DNA from 3 places in the Neobacillus sp. DHD-1R genome. Region 3 is predicted to be linked to each of the others. Evidence: predicted binding sites of a transcription regulator. Region 3 holds the regulator's gene; each other region holds the start of a gene.

Region 1 (4,217 bases), 1.8 Mb from region 3:
TCCTTTTGAAGCTATTGAATCTGATCAAGCTCTTGTTGCATTTGTTGGAGCTGGGTTTGCTCTGCTACAGTCGAGTTGGCATAAGCAGAACTTAATGCATTCTTAGCCTTCGCAACTGTAGTATCAAGGTCATCAGGGCTGGCGGATTTCGCCATCTCAACAAATCTTCGTGCTTCCTGGAACAATTGGTTACCCATGTTATATTCCTCCAAGCGAGGATTCATGCACATTGGCCATCTTCTGAGCTTCAGCTTCAGCGTAGGTCATGTGATAGGGAATACGTTCAGCATGCTTGCTAACCGTATCCACACCTTGCTGGACAAAGCGTTTTGATTTGTTTCGTTTACCCATTCGAATCCCTCCAATATGCTCAAAGCTCTTATTGAAACAGCAATGCTGCTTCAAAGATAGTATGCTCCAAATTTAGCGTCTTCATTTAGGTAAACAATGGTGAATGTTGGTTATCTTAAATTTAAAAAATCGGCCAAGTATTCTCCAACACCGTCTTCTTCGTTACTAAGAGTAATCTCATTGGCGATATTTTTCACTTGGTCAATTGCATTTCCCATTGCAATTCCATGACCAGCATATTCAAGCATTTCGAGGTCATTGTCCTCATCGCCAAACGCAACGATTCTTTCAGCTGGGATATTGTAAAAAGCAGCCGCCTTTTTTAATCCAACAGCTTTATTTAAACCAACTTTAATAATCTCAATTATATGCCATGGTGCAGCCCAGCTCCGTTGTTCAATGACTTCAGCATGGACTTCTGATAAATGGTCACGGATTTTTGAAAGTTGGTCTTCCTCTGTATGAATTAGTAAACTTGTTGGTGAATCAGTTAAGTAATTAGCTAAATCACCGGTTGTAATACGTGGATTTCCATAGCTAAAAATGTCCAACAGCTTTTCATCATGGTAGTGAAAATAAACATCGTCCATGACTTCAGCGATAATGTTATGGAATTGGAAGCTTCTGCATGCTTCAACAATGTCTTTTGCCACTTTGACATCAAGCGGTTCATGATAAAATCCCCAACTGTGACTACGAGGGTGATGGGTAAATGCACCATTAAAATTGACAATTGGTGTATCTAATTCCAACTCTTTATAATACATTTCACTGGAACGATACGGTCTGCCAGTTGCAATCATGACGATATGTCCCTCTGCTTTTGCTTTTTGAATGATTTCTTTATTTTTGATGGAAATGGTTTTATTATCTTTTAGTAACGTCCCATCTAAATCTAATGCAATTAAATGTTTCTCAGTCATATGAACTCCTTCTTAGTGTAAAAGTTTCTGTTAAAAGTGCATTGCTTTAGGAAAAAATTTGTCTCCGTGATACACTACGTTTATGAACCTTATTACTAACGGTTGAAAAATTTTATTTCTATAGTTACTATGTTAACAATTTTATATCTAAACTGTAAAAAAATTCACACCAAGAGCTATAAAAAAACTATATACTTTTTATAGCATGTGGAGAATAGTCCTTTTGGTCTCTCAACAAAAATCTACCACAAGCGACCACAACGTAAGCAGTAAGTTTTGGGTATAATAAATAAAAGGAGTGAATTACATATGAATGAAGAATTAAAAGAAAATATCATGGGTGCGTTAGAGCTCGTCATTGACCCTGAGCTTGGAGTAGACATTGTAAATTTAGGTTTAGTTTATAATGTTGATATGAATGATGAGGGCGTAGTTTTTATCACAATGACCTTAACAGCAATGGGATGTCCTTTAGCTGGTACTATAGTTGACCAAGTAAAACGAGCACTTGCAGATATTCCAGAGGTTAATGATACAGATGTTAACATTGTTTGGAATCCACCTTGGAATAAAGATATGATGTCTCGCTACGCAAAAATTGCCTTAGGAATTCGGTAAGAAATAAACAGGATGTCTCATGACAAAGGGGGTGACACTTTGTTATGAGGCATCCTTTTTTTGTTTTTTAGCCTTCACAGAACAGACACAAATCACCTTTAGTCTGTGAGGTAGTTCACTTTTTTCAACTATAAACACCTTTATAATACTAATTATTAAGGCTGTTATGGTTTGAAATGGCCGTTTTAGGGGGCGTTTCATTTGTCATTTAATCGAGATTTTAACAAGGATCCGTTTATTGTTATTTGGGAACTTACACGTGCATGTCAATTAAAATGTCTGCATTGCCGTGCAGATGCCCAATACACTCGGGATCCACGTGAATTAACATTTGATGAAGGAAAAAATTTAATTGATCAGATATATGATATGAACAATCCAATCCTGGTCTTTACAGGCGGGGATCCTTTAATGAGGGAGGATATTTTTGATATTGCTAAATATGCAGTTGAAAAGGGCGTACGCGTATCCATGACACCGAGTGCTACTCCTAATGTTACTAAGGAAGCGATTCAAAAAGCGAAAGAGGTTGGCCTTTCCCGTTGGGCTTTTAGTATTGATGGACCGACAGCAGAAATCCATGATCATTTCCGTGGAACGGCTGGCTCATTTGATCTAACAATGGAACGAATTAAATATCTGCATGAACTGGAAATTCCGATTCAAATTAATACAGTCATTTCAAGATATAATTATGAATATCTGGATGAAATGGCAAAAATGGTTGAGGAGTTAAATTGTGTTCTTTGGAGTGTCTTTTTTCTAGTCCCAACAGGGAGAGGTCAAGTGACCGATATGATTTCACCAGTAGAGCATGAAAAGGTATTAAGATGGCTTTATGATCTAAGTAAACGAGTTTCTTTTGATATTAAAACAACAGAAGCGATGCATTACCGTCGTGTGGTTATCCAGCAAAAGATGCGCGAAGCAAAAGCACAAACAGATGAAATCAATTATTTAAGTGCATTAACAGAAAAGGGTCTAACAGGATCTATTGATGGGCTAGGACGTGCACCTAAAGGTGTGAATGATGGAAATGGCTTTGTGTTTATCTCGCATATTGGCGATGTCTATCCTAGTGGACTTTTACCAGTAAAGGCGGGGAATATCCGGGAAACTCCATTAGCTGACATTTATCGAGAATCTCCAATTTTTAAAGCTTTACGAAATCCTGATGAATTTAAGGGAAAATGCGGTGTGTGTGAGTTTCGCTATGTTTGTGGTGGTTCAAGATCTCGTGCTTATGCGATGACAGGTGACTACCTTGAGAGTGAACCATTCTGCGTGTATATCCCAAAAGCACTAAGGGAAAATCAGGGACAAAAATAAGCTAATATAAAAAGGAGAATACCCACAAGGGTCTGAGCGCACGATACACACTCATCACATCACTGATTCGTAAAAGTTCCAGCGGTGCTGAGCTTGTGAGCTATGACCCTTTGTTATGGACATTCTCGTATATTTCAAAAATTAAATGTATTAAGTACAACGCTATTCAATATTACAATAAACGGCTGAACAATTTTCACAGCCAATCTCATCCTTTAAATATTGTAAATTTAAGATGGAGATTTTTCCTTTTTTAACTGAAATAATCCCATCCTGTTTTAGTTCACTCAAGATACGATTCGTACTTTCACGGGAAGTTCCACAGAAGTTAGCTAGCTCTTGATTGGTTAATGGCAGGTCAATTAAAATTCCAGTCCCTTTTTGAATACCGTAGCTGTTTGACATCCGAATAAGTGTGGAAAATAGAGCTCCGCGTTTCCCGTTTAAGACGAGGTCGCGAAATTTAGTTTGTGTTTTCCGAAAATGATCACTCATCCATTTCATAAATTCAAACGCAAGCTTGCTATTTTGAAAGATCTCACTTTCAATCACATCTTTTTTTATCGCAACAATTTCGCCTTCCTCAAGGACCTTGGCACTTAATAAATATCTTGGGTTATCGGTGAAAAGAGTTAATTCTCCACAAATATCATTTTCACCACAGATTCTTAATGATAGTTCCCGACCGTCTGATGTGATTTTACTAATTTGAATTCTTCCAGAAAGGATAATATAAAGTTCCTCTGCCACCATTCCCTCTTGAAACAAAAAACTTCCTCGTTCACTTTTAAATTTTCGGTCCGCCAATTTTAGTAATTCTTTTATTTCAATCGAATGTGTTGGTTTTATTGTCGTTGTCATCCCATTCACCTCTAAATCAATTAATAAACATTTCTATTATTCGCACGAAAGATTATCTAATAATATTTTAGCTCATGATTAGTAATCTCAACGAAGTAAACAATGACAATACAGTGAAAACTTAAAGGTGATTAA
Region 2 (4,217 bases), 510 kb from region 3:
TTCGCCGCTTCTTTGATACGTTCCGCTTCAGTCCGGGCAACCGTGATAATTTCATCACGCTGAATATCGCCTTGTTTCTTCGCGTTTTCAATCAAATTTTGAGCATCGCTGCGCGCTTCTTTTAAAAGACTTCTTTGTTCTTCTAAAACTTTTTTCGCTTCTAAACGACTGTTTTCTGCCGCATTGATTTCATTAACAATATGCTCTTCACGTTGTTTCATAATGCCCATTAAAGGACCCCACGCGAATTTTTTAAGCAATGCTAACAAAATGATAAATACTATTAACTGGAAGAAGATATCTCCAAAATTTATATGGCTGCCGCCTTCAGCAGCAGTTGCCAAAACCAAACTGCTTGTTAACACCCTGGGCTCACTCCTTTCAAGAGTCGCTAAACGATAGAAAAAACACATAAATGAATGGCGAGGATTTGTTGATCTCCGCCATCTAGAATTTTTCTAATTTTATCGGTTTAATACCATGAACGCGATAACTACACCGATAATCGGTAATGCTTCAACTAACGCAACCCCGATAAACATTGTTGTTTGAAGCGTACCACGTAGTTCAGGCTGACGAGCAACACCCTCTACAGTACGTCCTACGATAAGACCGTTACCAATACCTGCACCAATAGCTGATAAACCAATTGCGATCGCTGCTGCTAAAATACCAATTGAACCTGTCATTTCTTTTTCCTCCTTAAATGTATAAAAATAGATGATTTTTTGTTTTGTTCATAAGAATGAACGTTTATTTAATGGTCGTGACTCACTTTATGAGCCATGTAAACCATTGTTAGCATGGTAAAAATATACGCTTGGATGGAACCTACGAAAACAGAGAAACCTTGCCATAGCAGGGTTAGCGGTACTGCTGCAATCGTACCTATAATTCCTTGATGCGCCAATCCGCCTGCCAAAAGTGACAGAAGCAATTCACCGGCAAAAATGTTACCGTAAAGACGAAGACCAAGTGTTAACGTATTAGCAAATTCCTCAATAATCTTTAATGGAAACAAGAATTTCATTGGGCTGAAGAATCCTTCAGCATATCCCTTCACACCTTTTAACTTCACACCATAGAAATGGGTAAGAGCTACAACCATTACAGCTAAAGTTAACGTGATCATCGGGTCTGCCGTTGGTGATTTCCACCAAAGCGTTTCATCAACCACAATTGCAAACGGTAAACCTATCATGTTGGATACAAAAATATACATGAGGAGCGTGATTCCAAGGATATGAAATCTTCCCCCATCCTTCCAATCCATTGTGCTGTTGATGATTCCTTTTACAAAGTCCATCACCCACTCAAAGAAGTTCTGCATCCCTGTTGGTTTCATTGCAAGCTTGCGGGTTGAAAGAACAGCGATTAAAAAGACAATTACACTCGCAATCGTAATCATCAGCATATTAGCGCCGTTAAACCAAAGACCCATGAATTCAAACTCCGGAGCTTTATGTTCCATATAAATTCACCTCACTTCCGCTTCATTTATGTACATGTATAGCGTTGTAAAAATAATCTATCATAATGACAATATAGGATGTCATTAGTCCTATCACTAAACCATAAACATTAAAATATTCCGGGTATCTAAGTGCGATCACTGCCGCAATACCCGCTGTTGCCATCCTTGAAAGGGAGCCTAGGGAGCGGACTTTTTTGCCTGCTGATACTAATTTATCAAAGCTCTCTGTCTTCCTTACTAATAACCAAAGATTAAGAAAACCAAAGCAAGTCCCCAAAATCAATCCTAAAAAGATAGTTTGGTAAGAAGTAAAGCCCCAGCCAAGAACATAAATGGCCAACAAGTAGAATATCCATTTCTTTTGCCTGTTGTACATTACTCTGAAATCTGGCATGTTATTTATCTCCTGAATAAAAATGGCGGATGGAAAGAAGCATAGAATAAGTTCCCGCAGCTAGTCCGACAAGCAGTCCGATTATTAAGAAAATTGGCTCTGTGTCCAATTGCCGATCAAGCCATCTGCCTGCGAAAATACCGATAAGAATGGAGCCGACTAACTGGGAGACAATCGCGGACATTAACGCCATTGCTTGAAAGGGATTGCGGTTGTTTTGACTCACTTCATCACATCCTCACTCTAAGAGAATGCCAATCGGGCACTAGGGTAAATTTGTTCCATAAATACTATCTTTTTATAGATAAAATCCTATGAAAACCCTACCATTTACACCCTTTGTTAGCATACAATAGGCACCAATCAATGTCAATCGGTTTACGTGAATTAATCCACAAACACTCTCACCATTATATCATTTTGTTTACACTATTATTGTATTGGAAATCTTGAACGTTTTTTGGCGGAAATGTGTCTATTTTGTGAACTTTTAATTCGATTTTAATCTAATTTTAATGCACCGGGCTGAGAAGTGTGTTTTTTCCCCTCGTTTTTCCCTCAGCCCTTATCTGCTATTCATCATTTTCAATCACAATCATCCGTTCAATAAAATCCTCTTTCCCTGCCTTTTTGGCAAATACCTTGATTAAGTAGGTCCCTTCAACAGGCAGCTGTTCCGCGGAAAGATTCTTCCGAAGCTGCCCCTTTTTCACGTTCGTCTCCGAATCCAAAAAGCCAACAAAACGGTGATCCTCCGGATTAAACAAGGCGATTCCAAACTCCTCCGCCCCGCCGGGCAAGTAAACCTCGTACCTGTACTCTCCCGGCCTGTCGCCTGTTGCAAAATCAAAGCCCATCACCCGCGGATAGCCCGGTTCCTCAAACACATATAAATAGGGGATTTGAATCAGCGCCGCTCCGGCCTGCAATCGTAAATAACCATCGTGAATCTTTCCTTTAAAAACGCGAGGGTCTACCAGCAGCTCCACGGTGATATCCTTTGCCTGGCCCGCCGCCAACGTAAACGATAATGGGAACCGCCAGCTCAGCCCCTCGACCTGGGGTGGAATCTCAAACGAATAGCGCTGCGATTTATTACTCGTATTTTCAATATGCAAACGTGCTTTATGACTGTCACTTTCAACGATAAATTTCCCAAACCGAATGCTGCTCGGCGTAACCAGCGACGATGCTTTAATCGCTTCATCAACTTGAATCCTGCCGGCCCCCTGCTCATATGTCCGGTAATAGCTTTTTACAGGGCCCAAGCCCGGTTCCGCCCCATTTTTTAAAAGCGGCTTTGCCGTATTCATCAACGACGCCTTGATTTGCGCCGGCGTCCATTCCGGATGTGCCTGTTTAATCAACGCGCAGGCCCCCGCCACATGCGGAGCTGCCATACTCGTCCCCTGTAACGACAAATAACCGCCCGGAATCGTCGAATTAATCGCTACACCTGGCGCCACAAGATCCGGCTTAATCTCCCACGTCCCCGTCACCGGCCCCCGCGAACTAAAGTCAGCCAGCCGGTCCCGCTCTTCCCTGACCAAAACCTTTGCGACGACACTGCCGTTTTTTAATTCTTTTTGTAAAATAGCTCCGTCACCTTTAGAGAGTGCACCGACAGGGATGGTCAGCTGAGTATCGAGGTTTCCCATGAAGCTGCCGCTCATATTATTGTAGATCAACACAGCCTTCGCACCCGCCTCCAAGGCATTTTTGGCTTTTTCCGAAAACGTTAATACCCCTCTTTTGATGAGGACCATTTTCCCTTGAACATGCTGCAACTCCTTTTTCCGACCGAGTCCACCGTCCACCAGCTGCAAAGAGCGGTCAAGTGCCCATTTACTTGAGCCTTCTAACGGCTGGAGGTCGATTTTCTCCCGCCTTCCTTCTATTAATAAAGATGGAATCTCCATTGTTGGCGTTGAGGCCCCTACAGAAATCGCCTTGGACGCAGTCCCCGGAGAACCAACCGTCCACACATTGGGCCCGGAATTACCGGAGGCCGCCACCGCGACGATGCCTTTGTCGACCGCACGGTTTAAGGCGAGGCTGATCGGCAGGTCCGGTCCGTTGATATCATTCCCGAGCGACAGATTGACAATATCGACCTTATCTTTGATCGCTTGTTCAATCGCAGCAAGGACCTGCTCGGTCGTTCCGCCCCCGCCCGGTCCGAGTGCGCGATAGGCCACAATTCTGGCCTCAGGGGCGACGCCCTTTATTTTTCCATTGGCGGCAATGATGCCGGCAACATGGGTGCCGTGAATGGTGGCCTTGCCAATCGCCAAGGTTTCCATCGGATCCTTGTCTTTATCGACTAGATCATGACCGCCGGCATAATTT
Region 3 (4,217 bases):
GATTAATAAAATCTTGCAGGTTAGCGACCTCTTGCTGTTGTTTTTCATAAAGTTTTAAGTCACGTTCATAATTGGCCGCTTTTTGTTCAAGGTAAGCACTATAGTTACCTGTAAACCGCCCAATTTGCTTGCGCGATACCTCGTAAACCTGTGTGACGACTTTGTCTAAAAAGTAACGGTCATGAGAGACAATTAAAATGGCCCCTTCATAACTTTGCAGATATTGCTCAAGCCAGGAAAGAGTTTCAATATCAAGATGGTTGGTCGGTTCGTCCAAAATTAGAATATCCGGTTTGGTTAACAATAGCTTTCCTAAGGCAAGCCTTGTTTTTTGCCCGCCGCTTAAACTTGAAATCATCAAGGAACTTTCATTAAAATGTAACCCATGTAAAACAGAGCGAATATCGGCTTCGTATTGATAGCCTCCCTGCTCTTTAAACTTCACTTGAAGTTGATCATATTCAGATAAGATTCGCTCGTATTTTCCAGTGTCTTCGTATACACTAGAATCGGCCATTTTAGTCTCCAGCTGCCGCAATGACTTTTCCATCGACAACAGATGTTGGAAAACGGTCAACATTTCATCCCAAATGGATAAATTGGACTCAAGGCCAGTATTCTGAGCTAAATAGCCTATGGTCACTTCTTTGGGTTTGATGATCTCGCCGCCATCATGTGACAAATGCCCGGCAATAATCTTCAATAATGTTGATTTGCCGGCACCATTACGGCCAACAAGGGCAACACGGTCCCGTGTTTGTAATTCCAGTTTTATATTAGATAAAATAAGGTCAGCACCATAATATTTTTGTAGTTGATTCACTTGCAATAAAATCATTTTATTCACCTCTATTAACTATAATTAGTGTACCGTATATCCTGAACATCGGCAATAAAGCGGGGCTTTCGATTGGCGGGATTTCTTTTATCAGCGAAAAAATGTATATTTAGTGCAAACTTTCACACACATACTAGTGAAAATAGTGTATTATTTTGGGGTAGGGGGATTTATTGATGGCTGAATTTACTCATTTTAATGAAGAGGGCAGAGCAAAAATGGTCGATGTCAGTGACAAACCAGAGACGGCACGAACGGCTCTTGCACATTCTAGTATTACTGTTAGCAAAGAAATTTTTGATAAAATAACGAACAATGAAATGAAAAAAGGCGATGTCTTAGCAGTAGCCCAAGTTGCAGCGGTGATGGCTGCCAAAAAGACATGGGACATCATTCCGATGTGTCACCCTATTCCATTAACAGGGATCAATATTTCTTTTTCATGGGAAAAAGGGCAAAATGAGAACTACCAATTATCTATAGTTGCAGCTGTAAAAACAAAAGGGAATACAGGTGTGGAAATGGAAGCGCTCACAGCTGCTTCTGCCTGTGCCTTAACCGTTTATGATATGTGTAAAGCAGTCGATAAAAGCATGGTCATTGGACCGACTTATTTAGTCGAGAAGACGGGCGGTAAGAACGGTGATTTTAAGCGAAGCGAACAAGTTAAATAAAAGGAAGGGGTGTGGGAGAGTATGAGTAACGAAACGACAAAGATACCACAGGCGACAGCGAAACGGCTGCCCCTCTATTATCGGTTTTTGAAAAACCTGCATACTGCTGGGAAGCAAAGGGTATCATCAGCGGAATTAAGTGAGGCGGTAAAGGTAGATTCAGCCACTATTCGCAGGGATTTTTCCTATTTTGGGGCCTTGGGGAAAAAGGGCTATGGCTACAACGTCAATTACCTTTTAACATTCTTTCGGAAAACGCTTGATCAAGATGAATTAACAAAGGTTGCATTAATTGGCGTCGGAAATCTAGGAACAGCTTTCTTAAACTATAACTTTTTAAAAAATAATAACACTAAAATAGAGTGTGGCTTTGATGTGGATCCGGCAAAAATGGGAACGAAGATCCGTGAGGTGCCCGTGTATCACATGGATGAATTGGAGAATGTGTTAACGGAGGAAAAAATCTCGGTCGCCATCCTTACCGTTCCTGCGCCCGTTGCACAAATGATTACGGATCGGCTTGTGAATGCAGATGTAAAAGCAATCTTAAATTTTACGCCGGCAAGATTAAATGTGCCTGCATCAATTAGGGTGCATCACATTGATTTAGCAGTAGAGCTGCAATCCTTGATCTACTTTTTAAAACATTATCCGACAGAAGATATAGAAGAATAAGAAAAGGGTCAGACCCCCATGTTAACATTCAATCTATAATCGCTAATTGAAAAGGTCAGCGATATGTTGAAGTTAGGGGGGCAGGCCCTTTTTTTTTGTGCTCAAGTCTAACTTTACAACGTAACAGTGTTATGTTACATTAGAAATAGAAAGGGGTTTTCAATCATGAGCGAGGAGTTAATATCTAAAAAGGATTTACTGGATTATGCAGGAATTTCTTACGGACAGCTATATAGATGGAAGCGTAAAGATTTAATTCCGGAAGAATGGTTTATTCGAAAATCAACCTTTACGGGTCAAGAAACCTTTTTCCCTAAAGAAAAAATCTTAGAGAGAATTAACAAGATACAAACCATGAAAGAAAATTTGTCATTAGATGAACTAGCAGATATGTTTTCACCTAATATTAGTGATATGCAGTTAGACAAAGATGATTTAGTAAAACGTAACATTGTTTCGAATGAAGTGATGAATTTTTATTTAGAACAAGATAAAGGCAGCAACGATAAATTTAATTTTTCACGCATGTTGGAGATATATGTATTAGAGAAACTTTTAGAATCAGGCGATATAAACTTAGATGAAGGAAAAATGCTGCTTCAGCTGTTAAAAGACAATGAGCAGCTCATTAAGCAAAAAAGCTGTGACTTGATCATTACTCGTAAGCTTGGAGTGTCATCCTGTCTGTTACTGATAAATGCAGAAGACTTCCATTTTGAAAAGGGAACAAAAATAATCGTGTCTCTATCGCTTATGGGGTGTATGGAAGAAATTAAAGCAAAATTATTATAAAGGAGACTGGCAATGGATACGAAAAGTAGAGGAGACTTGGTCATTAATGGATTAGGTTCGTCTAACGGAGGCCACTTCCATTTAGTAACGGTTAATGGTAGAGGAACGATCAACAGTGACGTGCAGTGTACGGCGTTTGAGTGCAATGGGTCAGGTACAATGAAGGGGAATGTGGGAGCGGATACCGTCAAAGTGAACGGGAATGCCCGCTTTAATGGGAATATCGAGGCGGAAAAGCTTTCTGTTGAAGGAACGGCAAGGATTGATGAAAACCTCTATGTAAAACAGTTAAAGGTTTCAGGCAAAGTCACGGTTGGTGGAAAAGTAAAATGTGATGAAATCAATCTTCGAGGTCTTTTTGCGGTGAAGGATGATTGTGAAGCGGAGCTTTTTAAAGGGGAATATCGGTTTACCATTGGCGGGCTCTTAAATGCCGATCAAGTTAATATTAAGATTTATGGTGAATGTAAAGCGACAGAAATTGGCGGTCAAACCATTATTGTCAAGCAGCATAAAGGGTCTTTTTTCAGCACTTTATTTAAATCCTTTTTCAAATCGCAATTAGAAGCGGACATCATTGAAGGAGACATCGTTGAGCTAGAAAATACAAAAGCGAAAGTCGTGCGGGGTCATCAAGTCAAGATTGGCGCCAACTGCCAAATAGGTGTCGTAGAATACACCAAAGAATTTTCACAGGATAAAAATGCCGTTATTAGTGACATTCGAAAGGTTTAAGGGAGGGGAAGAACATGGGAAATAGCAAAAACCTTATCATTAATGGCACAGGAAGTTACCCCGGAGGCCAATACGATAAAATCAGCATTCGTGGCGAAGGAACGATTGTGAATGATGTCGAATGTTCTGCTTTTCGTGTCTATGGCACAAGTGAAGCAAACGGAAATGTGACAATCGGAACTGCCAAAATTTTAGGTGAGGCAGAATTTAATGGAAATGTGAGAGTGAAAGAAACACTCGTCATGGGAACCATGAAGGTCGACAAACAAGCCAAATTGGAAAAAATGAAAATCCTTGGTTTGCTGGAAGTGGAGGAAGGCCTCAGTGGTGATGAAGCTATCATAAAAGGAAGTATCGCCGTAAAGGGAGATGTCGAATATGAATTGTTTGATTCAAGCGGCGGCTTTGAAATCAAAGGATTATTATCAGCAGATACAATTAAAATCGGCTTGCGCTTTGGTGAAAGTACAGCAGAGGAGATTGGCGGCGGAAAAATCACGGTG

Evidence for each region. The regulator Rex, encoded in region 3, represses fermentation and respiration genes when NADH is low (regulators of the CRP and FNR family bind a similar motif). The targets are predictions, from matches to a motif close to TTGTGAAATATTTCACAA.
Region 1: AC3ANL_RS07025 (TIGR04053 family radical SAM/SPASM domain-containing protein) is a predicted target of Rex. The motif match lies at 1,996-2,013, and genes of this name have one in related genera.
Region 2: AC3ANL_RS00940 (AtpZ/AtpI family protein) is a predicted target of Rex. The motif match lies at 2,249-2,266, and genes of this name have one in related genera.

Annotation. Positions count from the first base shown of each region.
Region 1 is NZ_CM173232.1:1,473,185-1,477,401, forward strand. It holds gene AC3ANL_RS07005 (DUF3813 domain-containing protein) at 12-197, opposite strand; gene AC3ANL_RS07010 (hypothetical protein) at 199-351, opposite strand; gene AC3ANL_RS07015 (Cof-type HAD-IIB family hydrolase) at 462-1,274, opposite strand; gene AC3ANL_RS07020 (metal-sulfur cluster assembly factor) at 1,584-1,892, shown strand; gene AC3ANL_RS07025 (TIGR04053 family radical SAM/SPASM domain-containing protein) at 2,094-3,221, shown strand; gene AC3ANL_RS07030 (Crp/Fnr family transcriptional regulator) at 3,384-4,082, opposite strand.
Region 2 is NZ_CM173232.1:198,647-202,863, reverse strand. It holds gene atpF (F0F1 ATP synthase subunit B) at 1-365, opposite strand, end outside; gene atpE (F0F1 ATP synthase subunit C) at 465-689, opposite strand; gene atpB (F0F1 ATP synthase subunit A) at 758-1,471, opposite strand; gene AC3ANL_RS00945 (ATP synthase subunit I) at 1,494-1,868, opposite strand; gene AC3ANL_RS00940 (AtpZ/AtpI family protein) at 1,870-2,094, opposite strand; gene AC3ANL_RS00935 (S8 family serine peptidase) at 2,441-4,217, opposite strand, start outside.
Region 3 is NZ_CM173232.1:5,104,682-5,108,898, reverse strand. It holds gene AC3ANL_RS25105 (ABC-F family ATP-binding cassette domain-containing protein) at 1-838, opposite strand, end outside; gene moaC (cyclic pyranopterin monophosphate synthase MoaC) at 1,015-1,512, shown strand; gene AC3ANL_RS25095 (redox-sensing transcriptional repressor Rex) at 1,534-2,187, shown strand; gene AC3ANL_RS25090 (YhbD family protein) at 2,353-2,979, shown strand; gene AC3ANL_RS25085 (polymer-forming cytoskeletal protein) at 2,992-3,714, shown strand; gene AC3ANL_RS25080 (cytoplasmic protein) at 3,729-4,217, shown strand, end outside.